Regions from separate parts of the Paraburkholderia sp. GAS199 genome, predicted to be linked through region 1. Evidence: riboswitches for the same ligand, from Rfam matches in the RefSeq annotation. Region 1 holds a riboswitch; the other holds the start of a gene.
What was found. Region 1 has a riboswitch for thiamine pyrophosphate ahead of thiC (phosphomethylpyrimidine synthase ThiC). Riboswitches for the same ligand answer to the same signal wherever they lie in the genome.

Region 1 (15,354 bases):
CAAGACCCGGCCCGGCATGGTCACGAGCGCCGGGAACGAGTGAGGTGTGGAAATACGGGAATTCGACATGGCGTGTGACTCGATCGGTTCTGTTGAAGTCTTTTTGATATGGCGAATTCAAGATAACACTCAGGGTTCCTGATCGATGTCGGGAAGGCGTTCGGGCGAATCCGCCAATATCAAAATTGGTGCGCGACGCCATCGCGAAGTCGCTTTCAAAACAACGTTCTTACGTGCAGGCTGCCCCTTTCCTACGGGCGATTCGGAACTGTCTCGAATCGTTAAATCCGCGAATGGAGGAAGGCGGGAAGCCGCCCGATCGGGCTGCTCAATTCGCAGGCAAAGCCGGGTTTTTGCACACGGCTCGCCGGGATCGGTAAAATGTTGGGTTGATCCACGGAAACTTGCCGTGGCGTAGCGGAAGGATTCCCCGAACATGACTGATCTTCGTCTTACCAAGCGGTTTGCAGTAATGCTGATGGCAGGCGGGCTGGTCGCCGGCTGCGGCACGTCGTCGCCGACCAAAATCGACTACAAGAGCGACTCGAAATCCAAGCAGGTGTCTCTCGCCGTACCGCCGAACATGATCGATGAGACGGCCGATCAGCGCTCCTTGCCCCCGCAAGGCGGCGAGACCTCGTTGTCCACGCTCAAGCAGGTTCAGGCGCAGGCGCCGGCCGCGAATACGCTCACGGTGGTGCCGCCGGTCAACGGCATGCATATCCAGCGCGATGGCACGGAAAGCTGGCTCGTGATCGACAACAAGTCGCCCGAACAGGCATGGGCGCAGATCCGCCGCTTCTGGCAGGAACAGGGTTTCCTGCTGGTGGTCGACCAGCGCGACAAGGGCGTGATGGAAACGGACTGGAACGAAACCCACGCGCAGATCAACGACGGCCTGATTCGCAACACGCTGTCGAAGGCCATGGGCAACAGCTACGTGAGTTCGGAGCGCAACAAGTACCGTACGCGTCTCGAAGCGGCGCCGAACGGCGGCACGTATGTGTTCATCAGCCAGAAGGGCATGCGCGAAGCGGTCACCGGCACGAACAACGATTCGACCAAGTGGGAACCGAAGCCGAACGATCCGGGCCTCGAGCAGGAATATCTGAAGCGGCTCCAGGCGGCACTCGCGCTGGCCGACTCGCGCTCGAAGCCGGCTGACACGCAGAATGCCGACCTGTCGCCGGCAGGCGCGCAAACGGCACCGAACGCGGCCACGGCAGGCGCGAAGTCGGCGGCTGCGGCCACCGCGGCGCAGAACGTCGCGTTGTCGGCGCAACCGGCCATGCCGGATCAGGACGCCAACAACACGGCGGCGCAATTCTCGTCCACGGAACTCACGCTCGGCGAGCCGTACGACCGCGCATGGCTGCGCGTGGGCCTCGCGCTCGACCGCAGCAATTTCACCGTCGACGACCGCGATCTGAACCGTGGCCTGTACTTCGTCCGTTACGTCGATCCGAAAGACATGACGTCGGCGGAGCAGGGCTTCTGGAGCCAGGTTTTCCACGGCAAGAAGGAAAAAGTTGCCAAGCAATACCTGGTCAACGTTCGCGCGGTAACGCCGAACCAGACCCGCGTGGCCGTCGTGGACGACAAGGGTGCGATCGATCAGAGCCCGCAAGCGAAGCAGATCATGAGTCTGATGGTCGACCAGCTGCACTGAAGGCGCGCGCCACAGGCGCGTCGGCAGTCTGAATGAAACCCGTCCGCTAATCAGCGGGCGGGTTTTTTTATGCCCGGAACCTGGCGACGGCGTGCCGCGATTCGCGTCGAAAACGGCGGCTCGACTTCACGGCGACGCTGCGCACGGGTCTTGCTTGTAGGGAGACATACCGGCGCCGAGCCGGATCACTACGCGGACAACGACGCGTCAATCAACGGGAGCAGGCCATGTTCGACGTTATTCCTTACTGGATGTGGGCGGCAAGCCTGCTTGTGCTTGCTTTGGTGTGCGGCGCAGCATTGGCGCCGCGCGAGCCGCGTCGACCGGGTGGTTTGCGCATCCGTCACGGCGCCGCGCAACGCACGAAATGGCCGACGCTCTGACGGCGGTGACGTTTTGAACGCTAATCACATCGGCGTTTCCTGAGTCCGGCGGCCGCGCAATGCGGCCGCATGTAACGTGACGTTACCCCGGTGACGTAACCTCCAAATCTCCCCCGATCGGCCTTTCTAGTCCCCTCGACACGCGATAAAAGTCGATATCTATCAATGGCTTGCAAACAATTTCTAGCGAAATTTCATAACTGGCACGCAAGCTGCTTTTATAGGTTCATGGGGACGGATTCGTAACGTTCCGCGTGAGACGGACGGCTGGTTTAAATCACGCGTTCCCTTTGCTATTCCGGCACCGGCGTCGAACCGGTCGCCTAGCCCGATGACGACCTGCGCGTAGCGCGCGGTCTCGGTGGCCCCGTCGCCTATCCTCGTAGGGCGACGGTTTCGCCCGCACTCCCTTGGAGTGCGGGCTATTTTTTTGGCTGTCGGGATTGTGAAGCGAGGTGAATCGAAGATGGCGCGCGCTGCGCCCGGGCGGGCCGCAGCGGCTATGGTGAGGCGAGTTTAAGCGTTGAGTATTGAGCGCGAAGTGCGCTTGCGACAAGCCGCCTTCAGGTGTCGGCGCGCCGCGGTCCTGACCACGGCAGCCGCTTGACGACGCCTGTGGCGAGCGCCGTGCCCACGAGAATCACGCCGCAGCCTTCCAGCATTCCCGGCGACACGCTCTCGCCGAGAAACAGCGCGCCCCACAGAATGCCGAAGATCGGAATCACGAATGTCACGGTGATGGCGCGCGCCGGGCCGGCCACGGCAATCAGGTGGAAGAACAGCATATAGGCGACGCCGGTACAGGCCACGCCGAGCGCGATCACGGCACCCCACGCATGCAGCGAGATCGGTGCGGCGGGCCAGTAGATGATGGCGAGCGGCAACAGCACGATCGTCGCGCCGGTCATCGTGCCCGCGGCGACGGTGAGCGCGTCGACGCCGGTCAGATGCCGCTTGGTGTAGTTGGCGGCGATGCCGTAAAGCAGGGTCGCGCCCAGCGCGGCGGCAGCGGCGAGGGCGGTGGAAGCGGCGAGGGCGGTGGAAGCCGGCGTGGCCGCCGAACCGTCGGGCGTGGCAATCTGGTCCCACACCAGCATCAGGACACCGAGAAGGCCGATGACCAGGCCGAGCGAGCGCAGCGCGCTGAGTTTGTCGCGCAACCAGAGGAAGCCGACGAGTCCACCCCACAGCGGCGTGGTGGCGTTGATGACCGACGTGACGCCGGCCGACAGCGTGAGTTCAGCGTAGGCGAACAGGCAGAACGGCGCCGCCGAGTTCAGGATGCCGACCACCAGCAGCGGAAAGGCGCGCGTGCGCAGAATAGTGGCGGACTGTTGCAGCGGGCGTCGCGCGACCAGCACGACGAGCAGGAACGCCGCGCCGATGCCGACGCGCAACGCCATCAGCGGTGCAACGCCGAAGTCGGTCACGCCGACGCGGATAAACAGGAAGGACGCGCCCCACAGGGCCGCGAGGATGAGGAGCTGGAGCAGATTTCTGGTGGTCATCGTGGTGGCGCCGCGCGCGGTTGAGTCGAGACGCCAGCGCATCGTAGCAGCGCGATCGCGCAAAACGTTTCAGTCCGGAATGAAACGGCAAGAAGCGGGAACAGTGCGGCTTCCGTCAGGCGTTCAGGTGTGAATCGTAAGCCCCGGCTGGGCGGGCGCCAAACGAGCAATTCTCACGCTGATGTGAGAAAAATTACGATCGGGAAGTGCGTTGCGATGAAAGCGTGCAGGAGCGGCGGGACCGGGCGCCCATGAACATGAGTTTTTTTGCGGCAACGCAGTATTGAAACAGCGTGCCGCGTCGTGACGGCACGCGTCCCATAGAAACGCTTCTGCACGAACATTAACGGAGCGCCCGGCGAAGCGGTCGATCTATTCATCCGGGCGCATCATCCAGAGTCGCAAATCCAAACTCAATGCGGCGGAATCATGCCTTGCAGGTAGTTCTGCTGCAGCCAGACCAGCACGCCGAGGATCACCGTCAAAAGAATGGAGTGCTTGAACGTGCGTGCGAACACGACGCCTTCCTTGCCTTTGAGTTCGGTGGTGGCGACGCCGGTCGAAATGTTCTGCGGCGAGATCATCTTGCCCATGACGCCGCCGGACGAGTTGGTGGCCGCCATCAACACGGGGTTCAGGTTGAGCTGGTTGGCGGCCACTACTTGCAGATTGCCGAACAGCGCATTGCCCGACGTATCGCTGCCGGACAGGAACACCGCGACCCAGCCGAGGAAGGCCGACACCAGCGGGAAGAACGGACCGACCGAGGCCACGCCGAGGCCCAGCGTATAGGTCAGGCCGGAGTAGTTCATCAGATACGCCAATCCGACGATCGTCGCGACCGTGAGAATGGCGATGCGCGTTTGCACCCACGTGTCGGCGACGGCCGCGCCGAACTCGCGTGCGCTGATTCTGACCGCCAGCGCCGTGATGATCGCGGCCACCAGAATGGCCGTGCCGGTGGCGAGCGGCTGGAAGTCCCATATCGCCGCGTACGGCGTCTTGTACAACGTGATGAAGACCGCCTTGTCGAGACCCGGCCACGGCACCTTGACGTCGCCGATCAGGAAGATCTTCGCGACCGTCCAGACGATCACCACGACCGAGACGACGATCCACGGCAGCCAGCCCTGGCCGCCGCCGATCTTGCCGCGCACTTCGCTCACGCGGTCAATGTTGACGGCGAACTTCGGATCGGCCGCGGGTTTCCACACGCGCAGGAAGGCGATCGTCACGATCAGCGAAACCATCGACGAGAGCACGTCGGTCAGGCTGTAATTCACGTAGTTCGAGGCGACGAACTGCGTCAGCGCGAAGCTGGCGCCCGATACGAGCAGCACGGGCCACACGCGCAGCATGTTGCGGAATCCGGCGTACACGCCGATCACGTAGAAAGGCAGCAGCAAAGCGAAAAACGGCAATTGCCGGCCGACCATTTTTGCGAGCGAGTCGGCGGGCAGGTGCGTGACGGCGCCGAGCACCGTGATCGGCACACCGAGCGCGCCGAACGCGACCGGCGCCGTGTTGAAGATGAGCGTGAAGGTGAGCGCTTCGAGCGTCGGAAAGCCCAGCATGATCAGCAGCGAACTGGTGATGGCGACCGGCGTGCCGAAGCCGGAAATCCCTTCGAGCAGCGCGCCGAACGAAAAGCCGATCACCACCAGCACCACGCGCCGGTCGTTCGGCAGATTGTCGATCATCCACATGCGGAAGGCCGCGAAACGGCCCGAGCGCTGCGCGATGTTGTAGAGCAGGATCGCGGTGAAGACGATCCACATGACCGGCCAGCACGCGAACACCGCGCCCGCGACCACCGAGTCGAGCGCGAGTCCCACCGGAAATTGCCAGATGGCGATGGCCACCAGCAGCCCGACCACCAGTCCCGCGAGCGAGGCTTGCCAGGCAGGCCGTCGCGCCCAGCCGAGCAGGATCAGCACGACGAGGATCGGCAGTGCGGCGACGAGAAACGAGAGCAGTAGCGAATTGCCGACCGGAGTGAGTAGTTGATGAAACATCACGTCTCCTTCGTTCTAGTTCGAATTCGACGCGGGACTACGCACTGCGGGGCGCGTCGTTCAGGCGGGACAGCGGAGTGAGCCGGCGCGTTCGTCGCGCGCCGGTCGCTTATTTAAGCGAATACCGGGTGTGGCGTTCCCAAGCATAGAGTGCGGGCGCGGCACGTCAAGGGGGGAAAGTACGGGCGCGAAGGCGGCAGCGCTTCCGCGCGTGACGAAGCAATGCGTCCCGGTCGCGCGCGGCGATCCAGAACGCATTGGAAGTCACGATTGGCGGTTCGGTCGACGCTCAGTGATACGCTCAGTGATAGTGACCGTGACCACCCCAGCCGCCATGACCGCCGCCCCAGTAGCCGCCGAATCCGAAGCCGATCGACACCGACGGGCCATACCAGCCCGGATAGCCGTAATAAGCCGGATAAACCGGCGGCGGATAGTAAGCGGGATAGGGCGGCGCGACGTAGACCGGTTGTGGCACGGCCGCGACCGCATAGGTGGGCGGCGGACTCTGCTGCGCGGAATAGGACTGCTGACCCTGCTGTTGTTGTTGCTGCGCCTGGATTTGTGCCTGTTGCTGCGGGCTCGCCGACGGATCGGCGGAACCCACCTGCACGTCCTGCTGGGTGGCCCCGGCGGGCACGGTGGCGTAGTACGGGTAGTAACCGCCCGGATAGTAGCCGTACGGGTAATAGCAACCGGACAGCCCCAGTGCGCAAACGGCGGCAAGCGCGAGCCCGGCACGCGGAACGCGGCGGGGAACACCATGGCTCAGCCGTTCGCTGATCGCGCTGACGGTGTGGTTGAAGCGGGACTTCATGACGCGCTCCTGTTGTAATCGGACGCCACCATCGGGGCGTAATAGATTGAGCTTACGCCGGTGCGGCGCGAACAGGATTGCAAAACCGTAACGGCTTATTTCACCTCGTTGCAAAGCACGTTGCCTCGCCTGACAACGAAGTATGCGGACGCGTCATGAGTCCGGTGTGCTCACTCGCCAATCACTTGCCGACCTGATTGCCGATGATGCCGCCTGCCGCGGCGCCGCCGAGCGTGGACAACGCATTGCCGCCGATCGCAGCGCCCGCCGCACCGCCGACGCCCGCACCGATCGCCGTATCGCGCTGGCGTGTCGTCATGCCGTCGCAGGCCGAAAGACTGGCTGCCAACGCAACGATCGCCGCAACCGTACCGAGTTGTCGAATGGATTTCATGATCTCGCTCCCAAGTGATGATTAGCGCCGACGATCGGGCGCCGCGCGATGCTGCCGATCCAGCAATAAGCCCACCGATTTCTACCTCGATGCTAGCGCTGCAATCCGTTTCCGGATGTGTGCGCTTGTCATCAGACTGTCGGCTTCGTAAGCAAATGTTTTCCTTCGCGCAGCATGCGGCGTGCCTGGAACGCTGAAAGCGAAAAGGCCCGCTGGTAGCGAGCCTTGCTGCACTGCGCCGGACAGGCAAGCGTCGATCTGGCGGGCGCGAACTAACGCGGCCGCCATGCGACCCTTACTGTCGCTGGTAGATTTCGGCGCCTTTCTTCATGAACTCGATCGACTTCACTTCCATGCCTTTCTTCAGCGCTTCGTCATCGGTGACGCCTTGCTGTGCCGCGAATTCGCGCACGTCCTGCGTGATCTTCATCGAGCAGAAATGCGGGCCGCACATGGAGCAGAAGTGCGCGACCTTGGCGGAGTCTTTCGGCAGCGTTTCGTCGTGGAATTCGCGCGCCTTGTCCGGGTCGAGGCCGAGATTGAACTGGTCTTCCCAGCGGAATTCGAAGCGTGCCTTCGAGAGCGCGTTGTCGCGCACCTGCGCGCCCGGATGGCCCTTCGCCAGATCGGCGGCGTGCGCGGCGAGCTTGTACGTGATGATGCCGGTTTTGACGTCGTCCTTGTTCGGCAGCCCAAGGTGTTCCTTCGGCGTCACGTAGCAGAGCATGGCGGTGCCGAACCAGCCGATCATCGCCGCGCCGATGCCCGACGTGATGTGGTCGTAACCCGGCGCGATGTCGGTGGTCAACGGTCCGAGCGTGTAGAACGGCGCTTCGTCGCACCATTCCAGTTGCAGGTCCATGTTCTCCTTGATGAGCTGCATCGGCACGTGGCCCGGACCTTCGATCATGGTCTGCACGTCGTGCTTCCACGCGATCTGCGTGAGTTCGCCGAGCGTCTTCAGTTCGCCGAGTTGCGCTTCGTCGTTCGCATCGTAAATGGAACCGGGACGCAGGCCGTCGCCGAGCGAGAAGGCCACGTCGTACGCCTTCATGATTTCGCAGATATCTTCGAAATGCTCGTACAGGAAGCTTTCCTTGTGATGCGCGAGACACCACTTCGCCATGATCGAGCCGCCGCGCGAGACGATACCCGTCATGCGTTTCGCGGTGAGGGGCACGTATTGCAGACGCACGCCCGCGTGAATCGTGAAGTAGTCGACGCCTTGCTCGGCCTGTTCGATCAGCGTGTCGCGGAAGATTTCCCACGTCAGATCTTCAGCCTTGCCGTTGACCTTTTCCAGCGCCTGATAGATCGGCACCGTGCCGATCGGCACCGGCGAATTGCGGATGATCCACTCGCGGGTTTCGTGAATGTGCTTGCCGGTGGAAAGATCCATCACCGTGTCGCCGCCCCAGCGGATCGCCCACGTCATCTTGTCGACTTCTTCGCCGATCGAGGACGTCACCGCCGAGTTGCCGATGTTCGCGTTCACCTTCACGAGGAAGTTGCGGCCGATGATCATCGGCTCGCTTTCCGGGTGATTGATGTTGTTCGGGATGATCGCGCGGCCGCGCGCCACTTCTTCGCGCACGAACTCGGGCGTGATCGCCGTGAGGCCGTTCGGTCCGAATGCGCTCGCGCCGAACGCCTGGCCCGGATGCTGGCGACCCATCATCGCGGCGAGCTTTTCGCCGTTCGGGCCGCTCGTCCTGAGGCTTTCCAGATATTCCGCGCGGCGCTGGTTCTCGCGAATCGCGATGTATTCCATTTCCGGCGTGATGATGCCGCGGCGCGCGTAGTGCATCTGCGAGACGTTCTTGCCGGCGACGGCGCGGCGCGGCGTGCGGTGCAAACCCTTGAAGCGCAGATCGGCGGTGGCCGTGTCGGCGGCGCGTTCGCGGCTGAAGTCGCTCGACAGGCCGGTGAGCGCTTCGGTGTCGCCGCGCTCTTCGATCCACGCCTGACGCAGCGCGGGCAGACCCGCGCGAATGTCGATCTTCGCGTCCGGATCGGAGTAGGGGCCCGACGTATCGTAGACATACACCGGCGGATTCTTTTCACCGCCGAAACTGTCGGGCGTATCGGCCTGGCTGATTTCGCGCATCGGTACGCGGATGTCGGCACGCGAACCGGTCACGTAGACCTTGCGTGAATTCGGCAGCGGTGCGACGGCGGCTTCGTCGACGTGAGCGTCGGCGGAAAGGAACTTCGGATTGGCGTTCATGCGGATCTCCTTGGCCTTGCGGAGCATGTCGAACTGAACGCGTTTGAAGTCGACAGTTGCCATGCGGCGCGCGGCGTTTATGGGGCCGCTAAGCAGGAGACGAGACGGAAGGAGTCGGAAATCGCGAGAGATGAGTCGATAGAGCCTGGGTGCGAAATCCGTACGCTTCCCTGCGCTGGCATTATCCAGATCAGGTTCAAAGGGTATTTCTCACCCACGTTGCACGGACCTCCTGCCACCGTGCTACGCAGGACCCCCGCGTTAGCAGCGCACACGATACACCGGCCGGGCGCCGCTTGGCAACCCCGCCTGGTGGTGCGCGCTGCTTACAGCGTGAAATCCTCGGCGGCTTCGGGTTGAAACAGAATCTTGTCGAGCTTGAGCACTTTCTCCGTGCCGCTCGGCGGCGTGAAGCGGATGCGCTCGCCGCGCTTTGCGCCGAGCAGGGCGAGCCCGACCGGCGAGAACACGTTCAGGCGTCCCTGGGCGAAGTCCGCGTGAGTCGGATACACGACCGTCCAGGTCATGTGCTCGCCGCTGCTTTCGTCGACGAGCGTGGCCTGCGAATTCATGGTCACGATGTTCGCCGGCATGTCGCGCGATTCGACGATCACCGCGCGCTCCAGCACGTCGTCAAGCATGTCCTGCCATTTTGCGTCGGCGCTGGCGGCGCCCGCGTGCTTCTCGAGACGCGCGACGTCGAGTTCGGTGAGGTAACACGGCTTGGTTTTCTTCATGATGGCTTCTCCGATTGATCTGCATGTAAGGGCAACGCGTGCGAACGAGATCGGCCCGGAGCCCGGCGACGTGGCTCCGTGGATGGCAGCGGCTACGTCAGATCGGGCGCCGGGCGGCGCAGAGCGGGAGCGTTCGGGACGGCTGGACAGTCAGCCGTGCCGCCATGTCCATGCGCGCACGGGCGCAGGCGCGGCGTGCGCGCATGCGGGTGACGGCATGTAATGGCTGAGTGCTCATGAAGAGAGGCGAGGGCGTTGAAAAGAATTCGGATGCGCGCCGAACGCGGAATCGACGCAACTGAAAGGCTCATGTTAGCACGCGCGTAAAACGTCTCCTGCGACGAATGGTGGCGCATGTGTTTCGCGATCCGCGCGTCGTCGCCATGACACTGCCGCAGCCGATTAAAAATAATTTTGCGGGCGCTGTCATAACGGCGCGTGTGCTTCGACAAACGTGCAGATCCCGATGGAGCACGTCATGAGAATCACACGAATTTTGCAAAGCACGACACGTGGTCGACGCGGCAATGCGCCGGCTGTCGTGCTGACGGTTGCGCTCGCCATCGTCGCGTCGCTGACGGGTGGTCTGGCGTCCGAAGCCGACGCGGCCGCCGCGCTTTGCACGGCGGACAGTCCGGCTCATCGCGTGGCGCTGGTCGAGCTGTACAGCAGCGAAGGCTGCAACAGTTGTCCGCCCGCCGACAACTGGCTAAGCCAGTTCAAAACGAGCGGCGCGGCGCAGAGCATCGTGCCGCTGGCGTTGCACGTCGACTACTGGAACAGCCTCGGCTGGACCGACCGGTTTTCGCAGCATCGCTTTACCGAGCGTCAGCAGAAGCTGACCGATCTTTCCGGCGGTCACACCATCTACACGCCGGAGGTATTCGTGTCGGGCCGCGAGTTGCGCGGCTGGTCGCAACGCGACAGTTTCCAGAGCCGCATCGGCAAGCTCGTCGCCGAACCGGCGCAAGCGAATGTCGCGCTCGAACTCAAGCCGCAAACTGCGGGTGCGTTCGATGTCGACGCGCATTTCACGAGCCATGCCGCCGACGCTTCCGCGCCGCTGAACGCCTATCTCGCCGTGTATGAAAACGCGCTGAGTTCGCAGGTCGGCGCGGGCGAAAACAGCGGGGTCACCTTGCATCACGAACGCGTGGTGCGTCAGTGGATCGGCCCTGTGCCGCTCGTCGCCGGCAACGCGCAGATCCGTCAGGCCGTGCATCTCGACAACGCGCCGGCCGACAACGTCGGCGTGGTGGCGTTCGTCGAAAACAGCGCGACAGGCGACGTGTTGCAAGTGGCCGAACTGGCCGCCTGCCGCTGAGCGCGGCGCGCATTCATCACAGGAGATCGTCATGGCAACGCCGCTCGCATCCGCCAAAACCGCAGCGCCGCTCGCGCCGGAAACCGGCGCGATTCATCCCGTCTGGGTGCGCGTCACGCATTGGCTCAACGCACTCGCCGCGATTCTGATGATGCTGTCGGGCTGGCGCATCTACGATGCGTCGCCGATCTTTCCGGGGTTCACCTTCGCGCCGTCCATCACGCTCGGCGGCTGGCTCGGCGGCGCGTTGCAATGGCACTTCGCGGCGATGTGGCTGCTGGTGTTCAACGGCCTCGTGTATCTCGCGCTCAATCTCGCGAGCGGGCGTTTCGTGCGCAAATTCCTGCCGGTTTCGCCGCGCGCCGTGCTGGCCGATTTCATCGCCGCGTTGACCGGCAAGCTCTCGCATGCCGATCTGCGGGTCTACAACGCGGTGCAGAAATTCGCCTATCTGTTCGTGGTGTGCGATCTGATCGTGCTGGTGCTCTCCGGACTCGCGATCTGGAAGTCGGTGCAGTTTCCGCTGCTGCGCGAGTTGCTGGGCGGCTACGACAACGCACGCATCGTTCACTTCTGCGCGATGTCCCTGATGGCTGCATTCGTGGCCGTGCATCTGGTGATGGTGGCGCTCGTGCCGCGCTCGCTGCTCGCCATGTTGCGCGGACGCTGAGCATGAACGCGCCGTTACGCACTCGCCAAGCCTGAGGATACCGAATCATGTACAAGCCGAAAGCTCCTCCCGGACGCAAGTCCATCGCGACGCTCGATCGCGAATCGATTCTGATCGATGCAAAACGCGAACTCACGATGCCGTCGCGGCGTCTGTTCGGCAAGCGGCTTCTGACGCTCGGCGGTCTGTCGATGCTCACGGGCTGCTCGCTCACCGACAACGACTCGGTCAACGCGTTTCTCACGGCAGTGTCGCGTCTGAACGACCACGCGCAGGCCGCCTTGTTCGATCCGAAGCAACTCGCGCCCACCTACACCGAGGCGCAGATCACGCGGCCGTTTCCGTTCAACGCCTTCTACGGCATCGACGACGTGCCGCAGGTGGCGGCTGCCGGTTACAAGCTGAAGATCGGCGGTCTCGTGAGCGGCCAGCGCGAATGGACCTTGCCCGAGTTGTACGCATTGCCGCACGCCGAGCAGATCACGCGGCACATCTGCGTGGAAGGCTGGAGCGCGATCGGCCGCTGGGGCGGCACGCCTTTCGCCGATTTCTTGCGGCGCATCGGTGCGGACACCAGCGCGAAATACGTCGGCTTCAAATGCGCGGACGACTACTACGAAAGCATCGACATGCCGACCGCGCTGCATCCGCAGACGCTCCTCACGCTGTCCTACGACGGCGAGCGGCTGCCCGCGAAATACGGCTTCCCGATGAAGCTGCGCATGCCGACCAAGCTCGGCTACAAGAATCCGAAGCACATCGTCGAAATGTTCGTCACCAACACGTATCCCGGCGGCTATTGGGTCGACCAGGGCTACAACTGGTTCGGAGGCTCCTGACGCACGAGGGCCGGCGCATCGGCATTCGGGATGCGCGACCCCGGGCGGCAGAAGCTTCGGAAATACCCCGGCATGCCGGGTTTGAATCATCCATAACGAAACGGAGTATTCCCATGAAAAAGATCGCAATCGCAGCAGTCGCACTCGCCTTGTTCGGTAACGGTGCAGCCGTCTTCGCTCAGGCGAGCGGCGCCATGTCCAACGACGCCATGTCGAAAGATTCGATGTCCAAAGATTCGATGTCGAAAGACACCATGAAGAAGGACTCGATGAAGCACGACAAGATGAAGAAGAGCGACGCAATGGGCATGAAGCACGAAGCGTCGGGCGCGATGGCCAACTGAGGTTCCGTGCGGAGCCGGCCGGCACCGGCGTCGTCGCCAATGCGGGTTGCATAGGCAACGGCGGCGGCGCCGGCATTCGCGTCGGCGACCGCGTCGGGCTTCACACTTCGCGTCGTATCACGAGCCGGGCATTGCCCGGCTTTTTCTGTTGCAAGTACGCCAAAAAGTTACGATTCTTTCACTCGACCCGGTGGGCGCTTACTGCATAATGCGATGCGCGCCATCCATTCGGCGCGTGTCAGCCGCGGTTCGATTCAGCCCGAATCGCCGTGGCGTTGTGGCCCCTTTGGCCATCTATCGTCTTTCCGTTCCACCGACATGTCCGCCAGCCTCGCCCGTCAGACCGCATCGCCGATGCGGCGTCCGCCATCCCGCCACAGGGTTTCCAGCGGAGGCACGGCGCTTCGCACGGTCCGGGCGGGTTGAACGCATGTCGTCACAACTGTCCAGCCGCTTCTCCCAGTTCCTTTCGCGTTTGATGCCGCGTGGCTTCGCGATCCGTCTGCCGCAGTCGCGCAACGGGCAGATCGCGTTGGCGCTCGGCGTGGTCTATATCGTGTGGGGCTCGACCTATCTGGCCGTCCACGTGGCGTTGGGTTCGTTTCCGCCGTTGCTGCTGTCGGGCCTGCGCAATCTGTTCGCCGGCGTCGGACTCTTCATTTTCGCGGCGCGCCGCAATCCGGTCTGGCCGAGTGCGGTCGAAATCCGTAATGCCGGCCTGGTCGGCACGATGCTGGTCGGTCTGTCGAGCGGCATGCTCGCGTACGGCATGCGCACGGTGGGCACCGGCACGGCAGCGGTGATGGTCGCCACCGTGCCGCTCTTCGCCACGGTCATCGCGGCGGTGGCGGGGCGCAAGATCGGGCGCGGCGAATGGTTCGCCGTCGGACTCGGGCTGGCCGGTATTGCGATTCTCAGTCACGGCGACAGTGCGCCCGGCTCGGCGGGCGGCAGTCTCGCCATTCTGTGCGGCGCGCTGTTCTGGGCCGGCGGCGCGCATCTGGCCGGACGCCTGAAGCTGCCGTCTGACCTGTTTCTCTCCACTAGTCTGCAGATCGGCCTGGGCGGCGCCATGTCGACGCTAGTGGCGTGGATCTCCGGCGAGCGGATGATGGAAGTGCACTTCCTGCCGGTGCTCGCATTCGTGTATCTGATGCTGATTGGCACGATGGCCGCGTATGTCGCCTACGGCTTTCTGATCCGCCACACCAGCCCGATCATCGCCAGCAGCTGCATGTACGTGAATCCGGTGGTTGCCGTGGCGCTCGGCGCGTTGCTGCTCGGCGAACCCGTGACGCATTCGACCGTGATCGCCACGGTGGTGATTCTCGCCAGCGTCGGGCTGTCGTTCTGGTTCGACTACAGGAAAAAGGGGCTGGGCTGAAGCGGGCGGTTCGGGGCGTGCCGCCTCGTTGGCGGCAGGCTACCGGTTATCAAAGCGCCGCCGCCACTTCCGCTCCTTCGCGGATCGCGCGCTTCGCATCGAGTTCGGCCGCCACCTTGGCCCCGCCGATCACGTGATAGCGCGGCGTGCGGGCTCCGCCGGCCCCCTGATCGCCGGCTTTGCCGTTCCGCCCAGCCTGTGCCGCGGCTTCGACCGTGTGCAACTCGCGCAGCGACTCCTGCCCCGCGCACACCACGATCGACTCCACGTCGAGCCATTGTTCAGCACCGTTGCGCGCGATCTTCAAACCGCGCGCGCTGATCTCTTCGTACGACACGTTGTCGAGCATCTTCACGCCGTTGCGCGCGAGCGTCGCGCGATGCACCCAGCCGGACGTCTTGCCGAGCCCCATGCCGAGCTTGCCCGCCTTGCGCTGCAGCAGCCAGATTTCCCGGGCTGGTTGTGCCGGCGCGGGCGGCTTCAAACCGCCGCGTTCGCTGACCGACAGATCGACGCCCCATTCGTCGAGCCACGCGTCACGCGGCGTCGGCAGCGGATCGCCGTCGCGATGCAGCAGAAACTCGCTGACGTCGAAGCCGATGCCGCCCGCGCCGATCACGGCCACGCGTCGTCCCACGGGTGCGCCGCGCAGCACGTCGACGTAGGAGAGCACGTTCGGGCCGTCGATGCCGGGAATCGTCGGGCGGCGCGGCACGATGCCGGTCGCGACGATCACGTCGTCGTAGCCGCCGGCCGCCAGCATGGCCGGATCGACCCGCGTGCCGAGTCGCACGTCCACACAGTGCCGTTGCAACTGGCTCTGAAAATAGCGGATCGTCTCGCTGAACTCTTCCTTGCCGGGCACGCGCATCGCCAGATTGAACTGGCCGCCGAGGCGCTCGCCGGCGTCGAACAGCGTCACGCGATGGCCGCGCGAAGCCGCCACCGTCGCCGCCGACAAACCCGCCGGTCCGGCGCCGACCACCGCGACCGAGCGCACCTGTGCAGCGCCGACCGGCCGGTACAGCAGTTCGGTTTCGCGT
Region 2 (15,354 bases), on a different contig from region 1:
CGGCATCGCGCTCGGCACCACGCTCGACGAGTTCCGTTCGGGCTCGACCGTGCGCGCGACGCCGCTCGGCAGCGTGCCGGTCTGCGAGACGGACGTGCAGGCCGGCGCGCTCGGCATGCGTCTGAAGTCGCGCGACAGCCTGACGGTGGCATGCCGCTGGGCACATCGCGGCGACGACGGCTGGCAGCTCTCGCAGGCCGTCGTGGATGGCGCTCCGTCGCAGGAACACGTGCTGCGTTTTGCGCGTGTGGACGGCCAGAGCGCGCTGCGTTTGTACGAGATTTCTTTCGTGATCGACGAAGTCACCGCCGAGGATCTGCGCGACGCACTGGCAGACCGTTATGGCACGCCGCGCATGGTGACGCAGCATGTGTCGACGTCGAACGCGATGCCGGTCTACGTGTGGGAAAACGCGGTCAGTTCGATCACGTTGTGTTTCCTGCCGGGCACGCGCAACGGCACGCTCACGTATCTGCTGAAAGGCTCGGATGCCTGGGTGAAGTCGGTCGTTCGGCAATGGGAGGCGAGCGGTGCCGAAGCAGGTTGAGGCCATCACGCGCCGTTCGTTCGAAGTGGCCGCCAAGCCCCGTTTTACATCTGGCCGCAGTGGCCAAGGAGCACGCATGACTGCGCTACGTCTTTGTGTCGCGCTGGGCGCGGCGGCCTGTCTCGCGGCTTGCGCGAGCAACCAGCAAGCCTCGATCGTCAATACGCCGATGGCGCCGCCGCTCGAGTCGGCGCCTTTGAACGTCAACACGCAAGGCGCGATCTATCAGGCCGGCATGCCGCTGCTGCTCTACGAAACGCCGCACGCCCAGCATATCGGCGACGTGCTGACGATCCGTCTGTCGGAATCGTATAGCGGCAACAACAGCGCCACCGCAGCCGCGAGCCGTGCAAGCAGCATCACCGCCGACGCCGCCGATCATTCGACCAATGCCGCGGCGCGTCTGGCGCGTCTCTTCAACGTGGGATCGGCCAGCACCGATTACAAAGGGCAGGGCAATCTCACCGACGTCAGCGGCATGAGCGGCACGCTCGCCGTGACCGTGATCGGCACGATGTCGACAGGCAACCTGGTGGTGTCGGGTGAAAAGGTGATTTCGATGAGCGGCAACCGCGACCGTTTGCGGCTCTCGGGGATCGTGAATCCGAAGGACATCGAAGCAGGCAATTACGTCGCGTCGAGCAAGGTCGCGAATGCGCGCATCGAACAGGCCGGCGTCGGCATGGTGTCGGATGCCACCACCCTGGGCTGGCTGCAACGCATGTTCATGAGCGTGCTGACGTTCTGATGCAGCGGCAACGGCGGCGCGCGCTGTGTTCGGTACGCGCCTCCCGTTGCCGGAATCTCACGACAACGGCGTGCTGCGCTCGGCCGCGCCGATTTCACCGTCCGGCACGAACACATAGCCGCGGCCCCACACCGTTTGCACGTAACGCGGTTCCGACGGATCGACTTCGATTAGCCGGCGCAAACGCCAGATCGACACATCCAGACTGCGGTTGCGATGCACCTCGCTATTGCCGTGCAGTTTTTCCAGCAATTGCGCGCGCGTCAGCACGGTCATCGCGTGTGTGACGAACACTTTCAGCATGGCGAATTCGCTGGAGCGCAGCGTGATGCGTTCGCCGTCGCGGCGCAATTCGCGCGCGGGAAAATTGACCTCGAAGCGGCCGAAACGATACGGCGCGCGCTGCTCCGGCGCACTCGGCGCAATCGTGCCGCGCCGGCGCAACACAGTGCGGATACGCGCGACCAGTTCGCTCGGTTCGAAAGGTTTGCCGAGATAGTCGTCGGCGCCGAGTTCGAGGCCGATCACGCGGTCGATCGGATCGGCGCGCGCGGTCAGCAGAATGACGGGAATATCGTCGCCGGCCACGCGCAAGGCGCGCAGCGCGCTGATGCCGTCGAGCTCCGGCATCATGATGTCGAGCACGATCAGCGCCGGACGTTCGTCCTGCAACTTGCGCTGCAACGCCATACCGTGTTCGAGCGTGGTGACCTTGAAGCCGCGCCCTTGCAGATATTCGCTGACGAGCTCACGTACGACGGGGTCGTCGTCGACGACCAGAATAGATTGGTTCATCAGGCCATCTTAGTGACCCGCGCGGGCGGAGCAAAGCGGGTCACGCTTTCCAATCCTTTCTCGCGTAAGAGAAAGCAAGCGTGCTGTGCCCCTAGTTTGCCTGCGAGGTCTGGATGGACTGCATCGACTGCCGCGCGAAATCCGTCTGGTCGACGACCATCTTCGCGATCAGACCGTCGAGCTTGGTCGACGCGCTGGAAAAGCGGTCGGTGTTCAGGCCGCCGGTCTGATAGCGCGCCGTCACCAGAATGCGGCCGTGCTGGATCAGCGTGAGGTCGATGATCGACAGATACTGGATCGACTCGTCGCTGAACGCGCGACGGCCGTAGTCGATGGCGGCGTTGTACACGAGCCGCGCTTCGCAACCGGCCGGCGAGGTGCCCGGATTGTAGACGTCCGAACGAACGCCGCGCCGGTCGAGCGCGATCTGCAGTGCCGGCACGAAGTCGCCGATCGACACCGCCTGATTCACTTCGATGCAGACGTGCCGCAGATCGGCAGGGCGTCCGTTCACGAAGGTCGGCGAAGAATAGTTGGCCGCGATGGCGTAACCGGCCTGAATCACGGAACCGGTTGCGTCGGCCGCCGAGATCAGCGTCCACGCGCAGCCGTTCAGGCCGAGCGCCATGGTGGCGCACGCGCCGAACCACGCGCACGGACGCCGCAACATGGTCCACGCTGCCCGTGGGACTCGCGTCAAGGTGCAAGCGCGCAAGCTCGGCGTGAAGATCATGATGCGGTGCCTGGTGGCGATAAAGGAGTGCGGCTCGGAACGGCGGTGCGGCTCACGCTCAGCGCGTGACGCGCAGGCGCAATTCGTTCTGGCCTTGCACGCTTGCCGTGACGTTCACGCGTCGGTCGGCGCTGGTCACGATGAAGTGCTGACGCGTCGGCGTGTTGACGTCGTGCACGACGTTCGGAAAGCAGGCCGCGATATCGGCGCCGAATTCTTCCAGCGGATCGTTGACCACGCCGTCGGCTTGCCAGTGCGCGCGCCAGTGGCAGTCATACGAGTGAGCGTTGGCGCGGCAGTCGTCGGCGGCCGAGACACCCGGCAGTTGCGCGGCGGACTGCGTATGCAGTTGCTTGAAGTCGGGTGCGTCGACGATGTGCTTCAACGCGGGACACACGTCCGCGGGTTCGGCGACTTGAGAAATCTGTGCGGCGTAAGCTGTGCCGGAGAGCAGCAGCGCTGCGCCGAAAGCGAGCGCGGGACGCTGGGCCAGAGCTTGGGAGCGGCGATCGAATGACATGGGCGAGAGTCCAGTAGCAGTGAATGACATGCGGACCACGAGGGGGTAGGGCCCGCACGACAATCGTCGCTGCTACAGCGCATTTTCAAAGCGGGGAACAGCTTAGCCGCTTCGCAAGTGCTTTCTAACTCTTCACGCGTATTTCCGGATGTTGCGATTTGCCGCCGAGTGCGACCAGATCTTTCAGCCGAGCGTCAGGCCGCCGTCGATATGTATCACCTGACCGGTGATGTGGCGCGCTTCGTCGGACAGCAGAAAGGCGATCAGTGCCGCGATGTCCGCGGGTTCGGCGACGTGGCCGAGGGGAGTCGCTTCGGCGGCGCGAGTCCACACCGATGCATTATCGGCACTGGGTCCGCGATCTTTACGCGTGTAGCCCGGTGCGACGCAATTGACCGCGACGCCATGCGGCGCGAGTTCGGCCGCGGCCGTTCGGGCGAGCGACTCGACGGCGGCTTTCACGGCAGCCGTGGCGGCGAACGGCGTGTCGGCGCGATAGCGGTGCGCGACGAACGAACTGAGTGCGATCACGCGACCGCGCTGCGATGTTTTCAGGGAAGGCGTTGCGGCTTTGACCAGCGCGGCAAAGGCGGCCGGCATGGCGGCGAAGGCTTCGCTGAAGGTGTCGGCGTCAAGTGTTTCGAGCGCTTGACGTTGGGCGTGGCCCGCGTTGGCAACCAGCTGATCGAGCGTGCCGAAGCGGGCCAGCGTTTGTTCGATGACCTGGTCGGTTGCGCCGCGTTGCGCGAGGTCGCCGAACACGGTGGCGCAATCGGCGCCGTTCGCGGTGCAGTCGGTGGCAACCTGTGCGAGGCGCGCGCGGGAGGCTTCGTCGGCGCCGCGCGCGTGCAGCATCAGCGCGGTGCGCGGCGCGGCGATGCGCCGGGCAAGCGCTGCACCGATGCCCGAGCCGGCGCCGGTAATCAGTACGACGCGATCGTGCGGCGCCGTGCTCATGCCGCGACGGGCTGGCTCGCGCGCTCGACGTCGAGCGTGTCGCCATGGAACGCCGCGAGCGATTCGCGGTGCGCAACGCTCACGATCGCCGCCTTCGGCAGGCGTTCGGTGAAGAGGTGATAGAGGCGCGCCTCGTTCTCGGCGTCGAGCGCACTCGTGGCTTCGTCGAGGAACAGGTAATCGGGCTTGTGCAGCAGAACGCGCGCGCCGGCGAGGCGTTGCTGTTCGCCCGGCGAAAGGATGCGCGTCCAGTGTCCGGATTCCTGCAGGCGATCCGCGTATTCCGACAGATGGCAGGTCACGAGCGCTTCGCGGCACTCTTCGTCGCTGTAGGTGTCGGCCGCGGACGGATAGGCGAGCGCGGCTTTCAGCGTGCCGATCGGCATGTAGCTCACTTGCGGGATGAACATCATGCGCGCGTTGACCGGCGCGTCGATCGAGCCGTCGCCGAATGGCCAGAGACCCGCGAGCGCGCGCATCAGCGTGCTCTTGCCCGAACCGGACGGACCGCGCACCAGCCAGCGCGAGCCCGGCTGGATTGCGATATCGCGGATGCGCGACAGCGGATTGCCGTTCGGCAGCGCGAGCTTGAGGCCTTCGGTGGTGAGCTTGTCGGCGTCGACGAAATGCAGGTTGATGCCGCCGTGAGCGGTAGCCGGCGACACCGATTCCTTCAGACGCGGTGCATGCACGATGCGCTTGAATTCGCGCAACCGGTTCACTGTAGCGCGCCATTCGACCAACGTGCCGTAACTATTGATGAACCACGAGAACGAATCGCTGACCGTGCCGAATGCCTGCGAGATCTGCATCAGCACACCGAACGTGAAGGCGCCGGCGAAATAACGCGGCGCGGCGACCACGAGCGGGAAGATGATGGCGATCTGACCATAGAAGCTCAGGACGAACGTGAGCCGCTTGGTGTACTTCATCACCTGCCACCAGTTGTCGCGGATGCGGCCGAACAACGAGTGTGCGTTCGTCTTCTCGGTTTCCATGCCGTTGTAGAAGGCGATCTGTTCGGCGTTTTCACGCAGACGGATCAGCCCGAAACGGAAATCCGCCTCGACCTTCTGCGCCTGGTAGTTGATCGGCACGAGCGGATGGCCGACTTTCTGGATGATGAGCGAACCGACCACGGCGTAAAGCGCCGCTGCCCACACCATGTAGCCGGGAATCTGCAGCGGTGTGCCGCCGAGCGTGATGGTGAGCGCGCCGGCGAGCGACCACAGGATCGTGATGAACGACACCAGCGTCACGACCGTGGAGAGCAGGTCGAGCGTGAGCGAGAGCGTGGTGGTGGCGAACGATTGCAGGTCGTCGCTGATCCGCTGGTCGGGGTTGTCCGTGAGACGGTCGCGCTCGATGCGGTAGAAGGCGCTGTCGTGCAGCCATTCGTTCAGGTAGCGCGTGGTCAGCCATTGGCGCCAGCGGAAGCCAAGCATCTGTCGCAGATACCGTCCGTACACCGCGAGGATGATGTAGCCGAACGCGAGTCCGGAGAACACCATGAGCAGATGCGGGAAGTCGTGAATATTTTTGGTTTGCAGCGCGTTGTAGAAGTCGGCGCTCCAGCGGTTCAGGCGCACGTTGATCCACACGACGAGCAGATTCATCACGATGATCGCGACGAGCAGCGCCCAGGCAACTTTGCGCTCTTCGGAAACCCAGTAAGGTTTGATCAGACTCCACGCGGAGACTTTTTCGTCTGGCGGCAGCGCGGGGCTGGAAGCGGTGGTATTCGGTGTCATGAGCATCCTGAAGTAGTGCTGGCCCTGCGCGGGCTGGCCCATCTGGGGCAAGCGTCCGATTCTGGCGTGAAGCCCTTAAGCGAAAATTAATTTGCGCCAGAAGGCTCGAGCCCGACGCCGTACGTCATTGGCATTGCTTCGTGGCATTGTGCCAGAGCGCCGCCGCCAGCCGTATTAGCGCGCCGAAAGATGGTGCCGGATCAGTCCGGCGCGGCTTCGCGCTCCTTCGTATGGTCCCCCGGTTTGCGGGCGCCGCGGCTTTTATGGTCTAATGACCTTCGACGAAACAGGGGTGCTTTGCACGCCGGCAGCGTGGATGTCCATGCCGCGGCAGCGAGGCTGAGAGAGACCCTTTGCACCCGATCCGGGTAATACCGGCGCGGGAAGTTTCCGGAAGCAACCCGTCTTCCATACCCCGCCGGGCGGCGTTCATCCATGAACGCCCGTGTTGTCCGGCCGGTCTCACCCGCCGGTTTCGTCCTGGGTACGTGCGTTTTCTGGCCGTACGGAAAGGACTCGATGACCGCTTATTCTTCACACATGTCTTCTGCTCTTCGCCGGTTTTTATCCGGCGTGTCTTCGTTCGTGCCGTTCGCGGAGCGTGCGCGATGAATCGTCCCGCGCGACCTGATTTTGCGGTGCTCGGCGGCGGTCTGTGCGGCCGGCTCGTCGCCTGGCGTCTGGCCGGCGAAGGGCATCGCGTGGCGCTGTACGAGCGTGGCGACGCCGCTGGTTCGCAAGCGGCCGCCTGGGTGGCCGCCGCGATGCTCGCGCCGCTCGCGGAAGCCGCCAGCGCCGAGTTGCTGATCACGCGGCTGGGCGCGACGTCGCTCGACACCTGGCCAACCATTCTCGCCGACTTGCCCGAACCGGTTTTCTTCCAGCGCAACGGCACGCTGGTCGTGTGGCATCACGCCGACCGCACCGAGGCGCCGCTGTTCGAACGGCGGGTTCGCTCGAACGCGCCGGACGATCTGCTGGACGGCGGTTTTCAGACGTTGGCCGGCGCGCAGGTCGGCGCCGCCGAACCGGCTCTGGCGGGCCGCTTCAACCAGGGCTGGCTGTTGCCGCGCGAAGGCCAGCTTGATAACCGTCAGGTGCTTGCCGCGCTGGCGGCGGGACTGGCCGAACGCGGCGTCGACACGCACTGGAATACGTCCGTGGACGATCGCGCGCTGCCCGAGGCACGCGTCGTGATCGACTGCCGCGGGCTCGGCGCGAAGCCCGTCATGCCGACGCTGCGCGGCATTCGCGGCGAGGTGGCGCGCGTGCACGCGCCGGGCATCCGGCTCACGCGTCCGGTGCGTCTGCTGCATCCACGTTATCCGCTGTACATCGCGCCGAAGCAGGACGATCTCTATGTGATCGGCGCAACCGAAGTCGAAGGCGAGGATATGTCGCCGGTCAGCGTGCGCTCGGCGCTCGAACTGCTGAGCGCGGCGTTTTCCGTGCATCCGGGCTTCGGCGAGGCTCGCATTCTCGAGCTGAACTCGCAGTGCCGCCCCACCTTGCCGGATCACCGTCCGGCTCTGATCTGGGATGGCGCGCATACGTTGCGCGTGAATGGCCTGTACCGGCACGGCTATATGATCGCGCCCGAAGTGGCCGACGAAGCCGTGCGTTTCGCGGCGGCGCTGCTCGACGGCCGCATTGCCGACGCCGACGCGTTTTGCGACTGGCAACGCGTCGCGCGCTGGAACGAGCTGTTCCAGCTGGACTCCACGCGAGAGCCGGCATGAGCGTTGCGCGTTTTTTCGCGCGGGCTTGCAGCGCCACTTTCGTTATCGTTTGAACTGTATTCGAAACACCATGGACATTCATATCAATCAGAAGCCGTTGTCGTTGCCCGAGGGCGCGACGGTTGCCGATGCGCTTGCCGCATACGGCGCGCGTCCGCCGTTCGCGGTCGCGCTGAACGGCGATTTCGTCGCGCGCACGCAGCATGCGGCGCGCGCGCTTCAGCCGGGCGACAAGCTCGACGTCGTGCAACCCGTGGCCGGCGGCTGAATCGAGCCGTCCCGGTCCGCTTGCCGGATTGCCGGAGACAAAAGGATTATGCAAATGACTTCCCCCCAACCCGCCGACGCGCTCACGCTGTACGGCCAGACTTTCGCGAGCCGCGTGCTGCTCGGTACGTCGCGCTATCCGTCGCTGCAGTCGCTGTCGGATTCGATCGACGCCGCCCGCCCCGGCATGGTCACCGTCGCGCTGCGCCGTCAGATGAACGAAGGCGGCGCCGAAGCCGGCTTTTTCGACCTGCTCAAGCGTCACGCGGTGCCGCTGCTGCCCAATACGGCCGGCTGCCTGACGGTCGGCGAGGCCGTCACGACCGCGCACATGGCGCGCGAAATTTTCGACACCGACTGGATCAAGCTGGAACTGATCGGCGACGACTACACCTTGCAACCCGATCCGGTCGGGCTGATCGAAGCGGCCGCGCAACTGGTCAAGGACGGCTTCAAGGTTTTGCCGTATTGCACCGAAGATCTGGTGATCGGCCGTCGTCTGCTGGATGCCGGTTGCGAGGCGCTGATGCCGTGGGGTGCGCCGATCGGCACCGGCAAGGGCGTCATCAACCCGTACGGCTTGCGCGTATTGCGTGAACGGCTGCCCGACGTGCCGCTGATCGTCGACGCCGGGCTCGGCGTGCCGTCGCACGCGGCGCAGGTGATGGAGTGGGGCTTCGACGGCGTGCTGCTGAACACCGCGGTGTCGCAGGCGACGCATCCGGAAGCCATGGCGCGCGCTTTTGCGCTGGGTGTCGAAGCGGGCCGCCAGGCTTTTCTGGCGGGGCCGATGGCCGAGCGCGAAAGCGCGCACGCGAGCACGCCGGTGGTCGGCATGCCGTTCTGGCATCAAGACGGGAGCGCTGCATGACACAGACTTTGCCTTTGACCGGCCGTGATCTCTTCTGGCCACCCGCGGATGAACTCACCGAAGCCGCCGAGCGTATCCGCGCGGTCCTCGGCGACTGGCCGCCGACCCACGCGCCGTGGCGCATCTGCCTGACCGCACCGGACGAGCCGAACGGCGGCGATCTGATCGTGATTGCCGACGCGCAGCAGCACGGCGAGCAGGTGGCGCGCTGGCTGGTGCAGGGCGCCGGGGTGATCGTGGCGGCGCAGGGCACGGCCGTCCTGCATCTGGGCGGCGAGAAATACCGTCTGGAAGGACAACTCGCGGAAGACTGGATTCCCGCGCTGGCGGCCTTCCTCGACTGCGGTTTCGATCCGCACGACGCGCTGGTGCTGGCGCTCGCCTGGCGCGATGGCGATGAAATCCGTGGCGACGACGCTTTTCCGCACGATATCGCGCACTTTCCGCGCGTCGCCGGCTTGCCGGATGCGCCTGCGCAGGCGTTCGCGCGCTGTCCCGACCGTCTGGGCCTGTATCCGGTGCTGCCGACGGCGGAGTGGGTCGAGCGGGTGGTGGGCTTTGGGGTGAAAACGGTGCAGTTGCGTCGCAAATCGGCGGAACCGGCCGACGAGCTGAAGCGCGAAATCGCCCGTTGCGTGGCGGCGGGCCGCGCGCACGACGCGCAGGTATTCATCAACGATCACTGGCAGGCAGCGCTGGAAGCGGGCGCGTACGGCGTCCATCTTGGTCAGGAAGACGTGCACACGGCCGATCTGCACGCGCTGGCCGCGGGTGGCGTCCGGCTCGGATTGTCGACGCACGGTTTCTACGAGATTCTGACCGCGCTGCATTTCCGTCCCAGTTACATTGCTCTGGGCGCGGTGTTCCCGACCACCACGAAGGTCATGCCGACCGCGCCGCAGGGCCTGAAGCGTCTGGCACGCTACGTGCGATTGCTCGACGGCGTCGTGCCGATGGTGGCAATTGGCGGGATCGACTTGCAGGTGCTGCCGGACGTGCTGGCGACCGGCGTCGGCTGCGCGGCGGTGGTGCGGGCGGTGACCGAGGCGGCCGATCCGGCCGGCGCGGTTTCCGCACTGCAACATGCGTTTACGCAATAATCGTCAGGTACGTTTAAGGGACGGGGCTCTCCACGGCAACTTTTGCATGATGGCCCTATAATTCGGCCTTCCGTGTAAAAGGACTGTCAGTTTCGTGTCTTCCTCCCCCGAGACCTTACTCGAGCTGCGTGACGTCGACTTCGGTTACGCCGACCGGCTCGTCCTGTCGAACCTGAATCTGCGCTTCAAGCGTGGTCAGGTCGTCGCGGTCATGGGCGGCTCGGGTTGCGGTAAAACCACGGTGCTGCGTCTGATCGGCGGACTGGTGCGCGCGCAGCGCGGCCAGATCCTTTTTCAAGGCCAGGACATCGGCCGCCAGACGCGCGACGGCCTGTATGCGCTGCGCCGCAAAATGGGCATGCTGTTCCAGTTCGGCGCGCTCTTCACCGACATGTCGGTGTTCGAGAACGTCGCGTTTGCCCTGCGCGAACACACCGACCTCCCCGAAGAACTGATCCGCGACCTCGTGCTGATGAAGCTCAACGCGGTCGGTCTGCGCGGCGCGCGCGATCTGCTGCCTTCCGAGATTTCCGGCGGCATGGCGCGGCGTGTCGCGCTGGCACGCGCCATCGCGCTCGATCCCGAGTTGATGATGTACGACGAGCCGTTCGCCGGCCTCGACCCGATCTCGCTCGGCATCACCGCGAACCTGATCCGCGCGCTGAATCAGGCGCTGGGCGCCACCTCGATTCTCGTCACTCACGACGTGCCCGAGTCGTTCGCCATCGCCGACTACGTCTATTTCCTTGCCAACGGCGGCGTCCACGCCGAGGGCACGCCCGCCGAGCTGCGGGCCTCGACCGATGCCACGGTGCGCCAGTTCATCGACGGCGCGCCGGACGGTCCCTTCAAATTTCACTATCCGAGCAAGACGCCGCTGGCGGCGGACTTCGGCATTGGCGGAGGTCAGTCATGATCAGTGCGATCGGTCGCTCGGTGATCGGTGGGCTGGGCACGGCCGGCTACGCCACGCGTTTCTTTCTGCGGCTGCTGCTCGAATTTTTCCCGCTGCTGCGCCGTCCGCGTCTTGTCACGAAGCAGATCCACTTCGTAGGTAATTATTCGCTGGTGATCATCGCGGTGTCGGGGCTGTTCGTCGGCTTCGTGCTGGGTTTGCAGGGTTACTACACGCTGAACCGCTACGGTTCCGAGCAGGCGCTCGGTCTGCTGGTGGCGCTTTCGCTGGTGCGCGAGCTGGGTCCGGTGGTGACGGCGTTGCTGTTCGCCGGTCGCGCCGGCACGTCGCTCACGGCGGAAATCGGCCTGATGAAAGCGGGCGAGCAACTCACGGCCATGGAAATGATGGCCGTGGACCCGGTCAAGGTCGTGGTCGCGCCGCGCTTGTGGGCGGGCATCATTTCCATGCCGATCCTCGCCGCCATTTTCAGCGCCGTCGGCGTGTTCGGCGGTTACGTGGTGGGCGTGCTGCTGATCGGCGTCGATGCCGGCGCGTTCTGGTCGCAGATGCAAGGCGGCGTCGATGTCTGGCGCGACGTGGGCGCCGGGGTCATCAAAAGCGTGGTGTTCGGCCTCGCGGTAACTTTCGTGGCGCTGTTTCAAGGCTATGAAGCCAAGCCGACGCCGGAAGGCGTTTCGCGCGCTACGACCAAAACGGTCGTGTACGCATCGCTTGCCGTGCTCGGCCTCGATTTTCTGCTGACCGCACTGATGTTCAGCTAAGTCTGCGTCGCACGTTTCCCGTCAGCAGGCGCGCTTTGCAGCGCGCACGGCGGGAGCGGCAACGGCGCGGCGGATTCACTTTGGGATGACGATGAAAAAGACTGCTCTCGACTTCTGGGTCGGCCTGTTCGTGGTGTTGGGTTTCGTTGCGTTGCTGTTTCTGGCGCTGAAGGCCGGCAACATGAGCTCGTTGTCTTTTCAGGCAACGTACCCGGTCAAACTCAAGTTCGACAATATCGGTGGTCTGAAGGCCCGCGCGCCTGTCAAAAGCGCGGGCGTGACGGTCGGCCGGGTCGCGTCGATCGGCTTCGACAGCAATGCGTATCAAGCGGTCGTCACGATCGATATCGACAAGCAATACCCGTTTCCGAAAGACACTTCGGCCAAGATCCTGACCTCGGGGCTGCTGGGTGAGCAATACATCGGGCTCGAGCCCGGCGGCGACAGCGAAATGCTCAAGGCAGGCGACACGATCTCGATGACTCAGTCGGCGATCGTGCTGGAAAACCTGATTGGTCAATTCCTGTATAGCAAAGCTGCCGACTCGGGCGCATCGAAGCCGGGCGCGAGTTCGCCGGCACCTGCGGCAGTCCCCGCACCTGCAGCGCCGACCGTGCCCGCCTCCGGCGCGGCCGGTCAATAAGGAGAATAAGAATGCAGTCCACACGCATCGGGGGCGCGCGCGCCTTCCAAATCGCCAGACTTGCCGTCGCGGTGGCAGCGCTTGCCGGTTGTACGACCGTGCAAACGCCGACCAAGGGCGATCCGCTGGAAGGTCTGAACCGCACCATTTTCACCGTCAACGACAAGCTCGACGAGTACGCGCTGAAGCCGGTTGCCAAGGGCTACGTGTGGGCGACGCCGCAGCCGGTGCGCGACAGCGTCACCAACTTCTTCTCGAATATCGGCGACGTCTACATCGCGGCGAACAACCTGCTGCAGTTGAAGATCACCGACGGTGTCGAAGACATCATGCGTGTGGTCATCAATACGGTGTTCGGTCTCGGCGGTCTGTTCGACGTGGCCACGCTCGCCAAGCTGCCCAAGCACGACAACGACCTCGGTCTCACGCTCGGTCATTACGGCGTGCCGGCGGGTCCGTATCTCGTGTTGCCGCTGTTCGGGCCGAGCACGGTGCGCGACGCCGTGGGGTCGATCGGCAATTACTATGTGAATCCGCTCAGCTACATTCATCCGGATGGTTTGAGCTGGGCGCTGTACGGCCTGAACATCGTCAATACACGCGCGAATCTTCTGAGCGCGAGCGACGTACTGGAAGGCGCAGCGCTCGACAAATACTCGTTCGTGCGTAATGCCTATCTGCAACGCCGTCAGTATTTGCTGTCGGACGGTAAGCAGTCGCAGGCATTGCCCAACTACGGCGACGAAGCACCGCTGCCGAAATACGACGACGTCGACGGCGGCGCGGCTGCACCGGCGGGCGCCGTGACGGGTACGGCAGGCACGCAGGCTGCTGAAGCCGCGAAGGCGGTGCCGGCGTCGGGCGCCACGGCAGCAACACCGCCGCAGGCAGCGTCGGCGGGTGCCGCAGCGCCGCAAGCGGCTTCCGGTACCTCGGAGACGCCGCCGCTGGATATGAACGGCGGTCCGGAGACCACGCAGATTCCGGCGGGTCAGCTGGTGCCGCCCACGCGCTTCAATTTCCCGTCATTCAAATTGCGTTGATCGTGCGGCCGTAACAGATCGATACGACTCTCGCAGTTTGCGCATGGATTGCTGCTGAACTCGCGTGCTAATGTCGGCTCAAACGGTTGCACTATTTTTAAGGCAAGGCTCGATATGAAAAAATTCTTCCTGATTCCGTTGTTTGCGGCGTTGTTCTCGTTCGTCAGCGCTGGCGCGTCGGCGCAGACGGTGGACAGCAACGCGCCGGACGCCCTGGTCAAGACGGTCACGCAACAGGTGATCGATGCAGTGCGTGCGGACAAGTCCATCCAGCAAGGCGACATCTCGCACATCACGAAGCTCGTCAACGAAAAGATCCTGCCGTACACGGACTTCCGCCGTACCACGCAACTGGCCATGGGCCGTAACTGGCGCACGGCTTCGCCTGAACAGCAGAATCAGGTGGTCGAACAGTTCAAGATGCTGCTGATCCGCACGTACTCGGGCGCGTTGGCTCAAGTACGCGACCAGCAGATCCAGTACAAGCCGTTCCGCATGAATCCGGACGACACCGACACCGTCGTGCGCTCGGTCGTGATGAACAACGGCTCGCCGATCGAACTCGACTACCGTCTGTACAAGACGCCGCAAGGCTGGCGCGTGTATGACATCAACGTGCTCGGCGCGTGGCTGATCCAGGCTTACCAGCAGCAGTTCAACGAGCAGATCCAGCAGAAGGGCGTCGACGGACTGATCCAGTTCCTCACGCAGCGCAACCAGCAACTCGCTGCGGGCAAGCAGTCGTGAGCGAAGTGCGCAACCCGGTCGCGAACCGCTTCGAGAGCGGCGCGACGCTGACCCACGAGAGCGCGACAGCCGCGCTCGCGGCGGGTCTGCAACGTATCGCAGCGGGCGCGGGCGGTGTGGATTGCGCGCCGCTCGCGCAATTCGATTCGTCGGCACTGGCTGTTCTGCTCGCCTGGGAGCGTGCCGCCCAGGCACGCGGCGTCCAGTTCGAGATCGTCAATCTGCCGGCTGGTCTCGCCAGCCTCGCGCACGCCTACGGCGTCGACAGCCTCATCTCCGCACGACATTGACGCTCTGACGCGTCGTCTTCCGGTCCCCCCGCCGACTCGGGGCTGCCGATTTTTGCCCTATAATCAAACGTTTTTTGGGGCAGATAACCGGCCCCAATTCCGTTCCTTCCAGCATTTTTGCGCCCCCTTTCGGGCTCCTTTAGGTGCCGCGCCGCACGCGGCCCACAGTCATGTCAGCCATAGAAATTCGTAACGTCAAAAAGCGCTACAAAGATTTGCAGGCGCTCAAGGGCGTCAGCCTCACGGTGGAAGAAGGCGAGTTCTTCGGGCTGCTCGGTCCGAACGGCGCGGGCAAAACGACGCTCATCAGTATTCTTGCCGGCCTCGCGCGTGCCGACGAAGGCAGCATCGCGGTTCGCGGGCACGACGTCGTCAGCGATTTCCGCGACGCGCGCCGTGCGCTCGGCGTGGTGCCGCAGGAACTCGTATTCGATCCGTTCTTCACCGTGCGCGAAACCTTGCGCATCCAGTCCGGCTACTACGGTCTGCGCAACAACGACGCGTGGATCGACGAGATCATGGCCAACCTCGACCTCACCGACAAAGCCGACGCCAACATGCGCGCGCTGTCCGGTGGCATGAAGCGACGCGTGCTGGTGGCGCAGGCGCTGGTGCATCGGCCGCCGGTCATCGTGCTCGACGAGCCGACCGCGGGTGTCGACGTCGAACTGCGTCAGACGCTGTGGAAATTCATCTCCCGCCTGAATCGCGAAGGCCACACGATCGTCCTCACCACGCACTATCTGGAAGAAGCCGAATCGCTCTGCGACCGCATCGCCATGCTGCGGCGCGGCGAAGTCGTGGCGCTCGAACGTACCAGCGCGCTGCTGCAACGCTTCGCGGGCATGCAACTCTTCCTGCGTTTTGCTCAAGGCGTGCTGCCTGCCGACCTGCGTCCGCTCGAAGTGGAAAGCGGCGCGGGC

Region 2: it holds a riboswitch for thiamine pyrophosphate, as region 1 does, so the genes downstream of both, P3T18_RS34880 (FAD-dependent oxidoreductase) here and thiC (phosphomethylpyrimidine synthase ThiC) in region 1, are expected to answer to the same signal.

Annotation. Positions count from the first base shown of each region.
Region 1 is NZ_JBNDMM010000007.1:337,469-352,822, forward strand. Features, by position in the region: gene P3T18_RS25975 (DUF2844 domain-containing protein) at 1-18, opposite strand, end outside; gene bamC (outer membrane protein assembly factor BamC) at 437-1,669, shown strand; gene P3T18_RS25985 (hypothetical protein) at 1,897-2,052, shown strand; gene P3T18_RS25990 (DMT family transporter) at 2,616-3,560, opposite strand; gene P3T18_RS25995 (L-lactate permease) at 3,974-5,575, opposite strand; gene P3T18_RS26000 (hypothetical protein) at 5,877-6,392, opposite strand; gene P3T18_RS26005 (glycine zipper 2TM domain-containing protein) at 6,574-6,786, opposite strand; gene thiC (phosphomethylpyrimidine synthase ThiC) at 7,082-9,013, opposite strand; TPP riboswitch at 9,163-9,281, opposite strand; gene P3T18_RS26015 (GreA/GreB family elongation factor) at 9,340-9,750, opposite strand; gene P3T18_RS26020 (DUF1223 domain-containing protein) at 10,229-11,074, shown strand; gene P3T18_RS26025 (cytochrome b/b6 domain-containing protein) at 11,106-11,744, shown strand; gene P3T18_RS26030 (molybdopterin-dependent oxidoreductase) at 11,792-12,583, shown strand; gene P3T18_RS26035 (pentapeptide MXKDX repeat protein) at 12,697-12,927, shown strand; gene P3T18_RS26040 (EamA family transporter) at 13,358-14,311, shown strand; gene P3T18_RS26045 (FAD-dependent oxidoreductase) at 14,361-15,354, opposite strand, start outside.
Region 2 is NZ_JBNDMM010000013.1:73,969-89,322, reverse strand. Features, by position in the region: gene P3T18_RS34915 (hypothetical protein) at 1-547, shown strand, start outside; gene P3T18_RS34910 (flagellar basal body L-ring protein FlgH) at 624-1,295, shown strand; gene P3T18_RS34905 (response regulator) at 1,353-2,090, opposite strand; gene P3T18_RS34900 (hypothetical protein) at 2,182-2,823, opposite strand; gene P3T18_RS34895 (hypothetical protein) at 2,882-3,343, opposite strand; gene P3T18_RS34890 (SDR family NAD(P)-dependent oxidoreductase) at 3,527-4,300, opposite strand; gene P3T18_RS34885 (ABC transporter ATP-binding protein/permease) at 4,297-6,051, opposite strand; TPP riboswitch at 6,330-6,454, shown strand; gene P3T18_RS34880 (FAD-dependent oxidoreductase) at 6,660-7,790, shown strand; gene thiS (sulfur carrier protein ThiS) at 7,861-8,058, shown strand; gene P3T18_RS34870 (thiazole synthase) at 8,113-8,928, shown strand; gene thiE (thiamine phosphate synthase) at 8,925-10,028, shown strand; gene P3T18_RS34860 (ABC transporter ATP-binding protein) at 10,123-10,944, shown strand; gene mlaE (lipid asymmetry maintenance ABC transporter permease subunit MlaE) at 10,941-11,708, shown strand; gene mlaD (outer membrane lipid asymmetry maintenance protein MlaD) at 11,800-12,351, shown strand; gene P3T18_RS34845 (MlaA family lipoprotein) at 12,363-13,394, shown strand; gene P3T18_RS34840 (MlaC/ttg2D family ABC transporter substrate-binding protein) at 13,509-14,141, shown strand; gene P3T18_RS34835 (STAS domain-containing protein) at 14,138-14,431, shown strand; gene P3T18_RS34830 (ABC transporter ATP-binding protein) at 14,602-15,354, shown strand, end outside.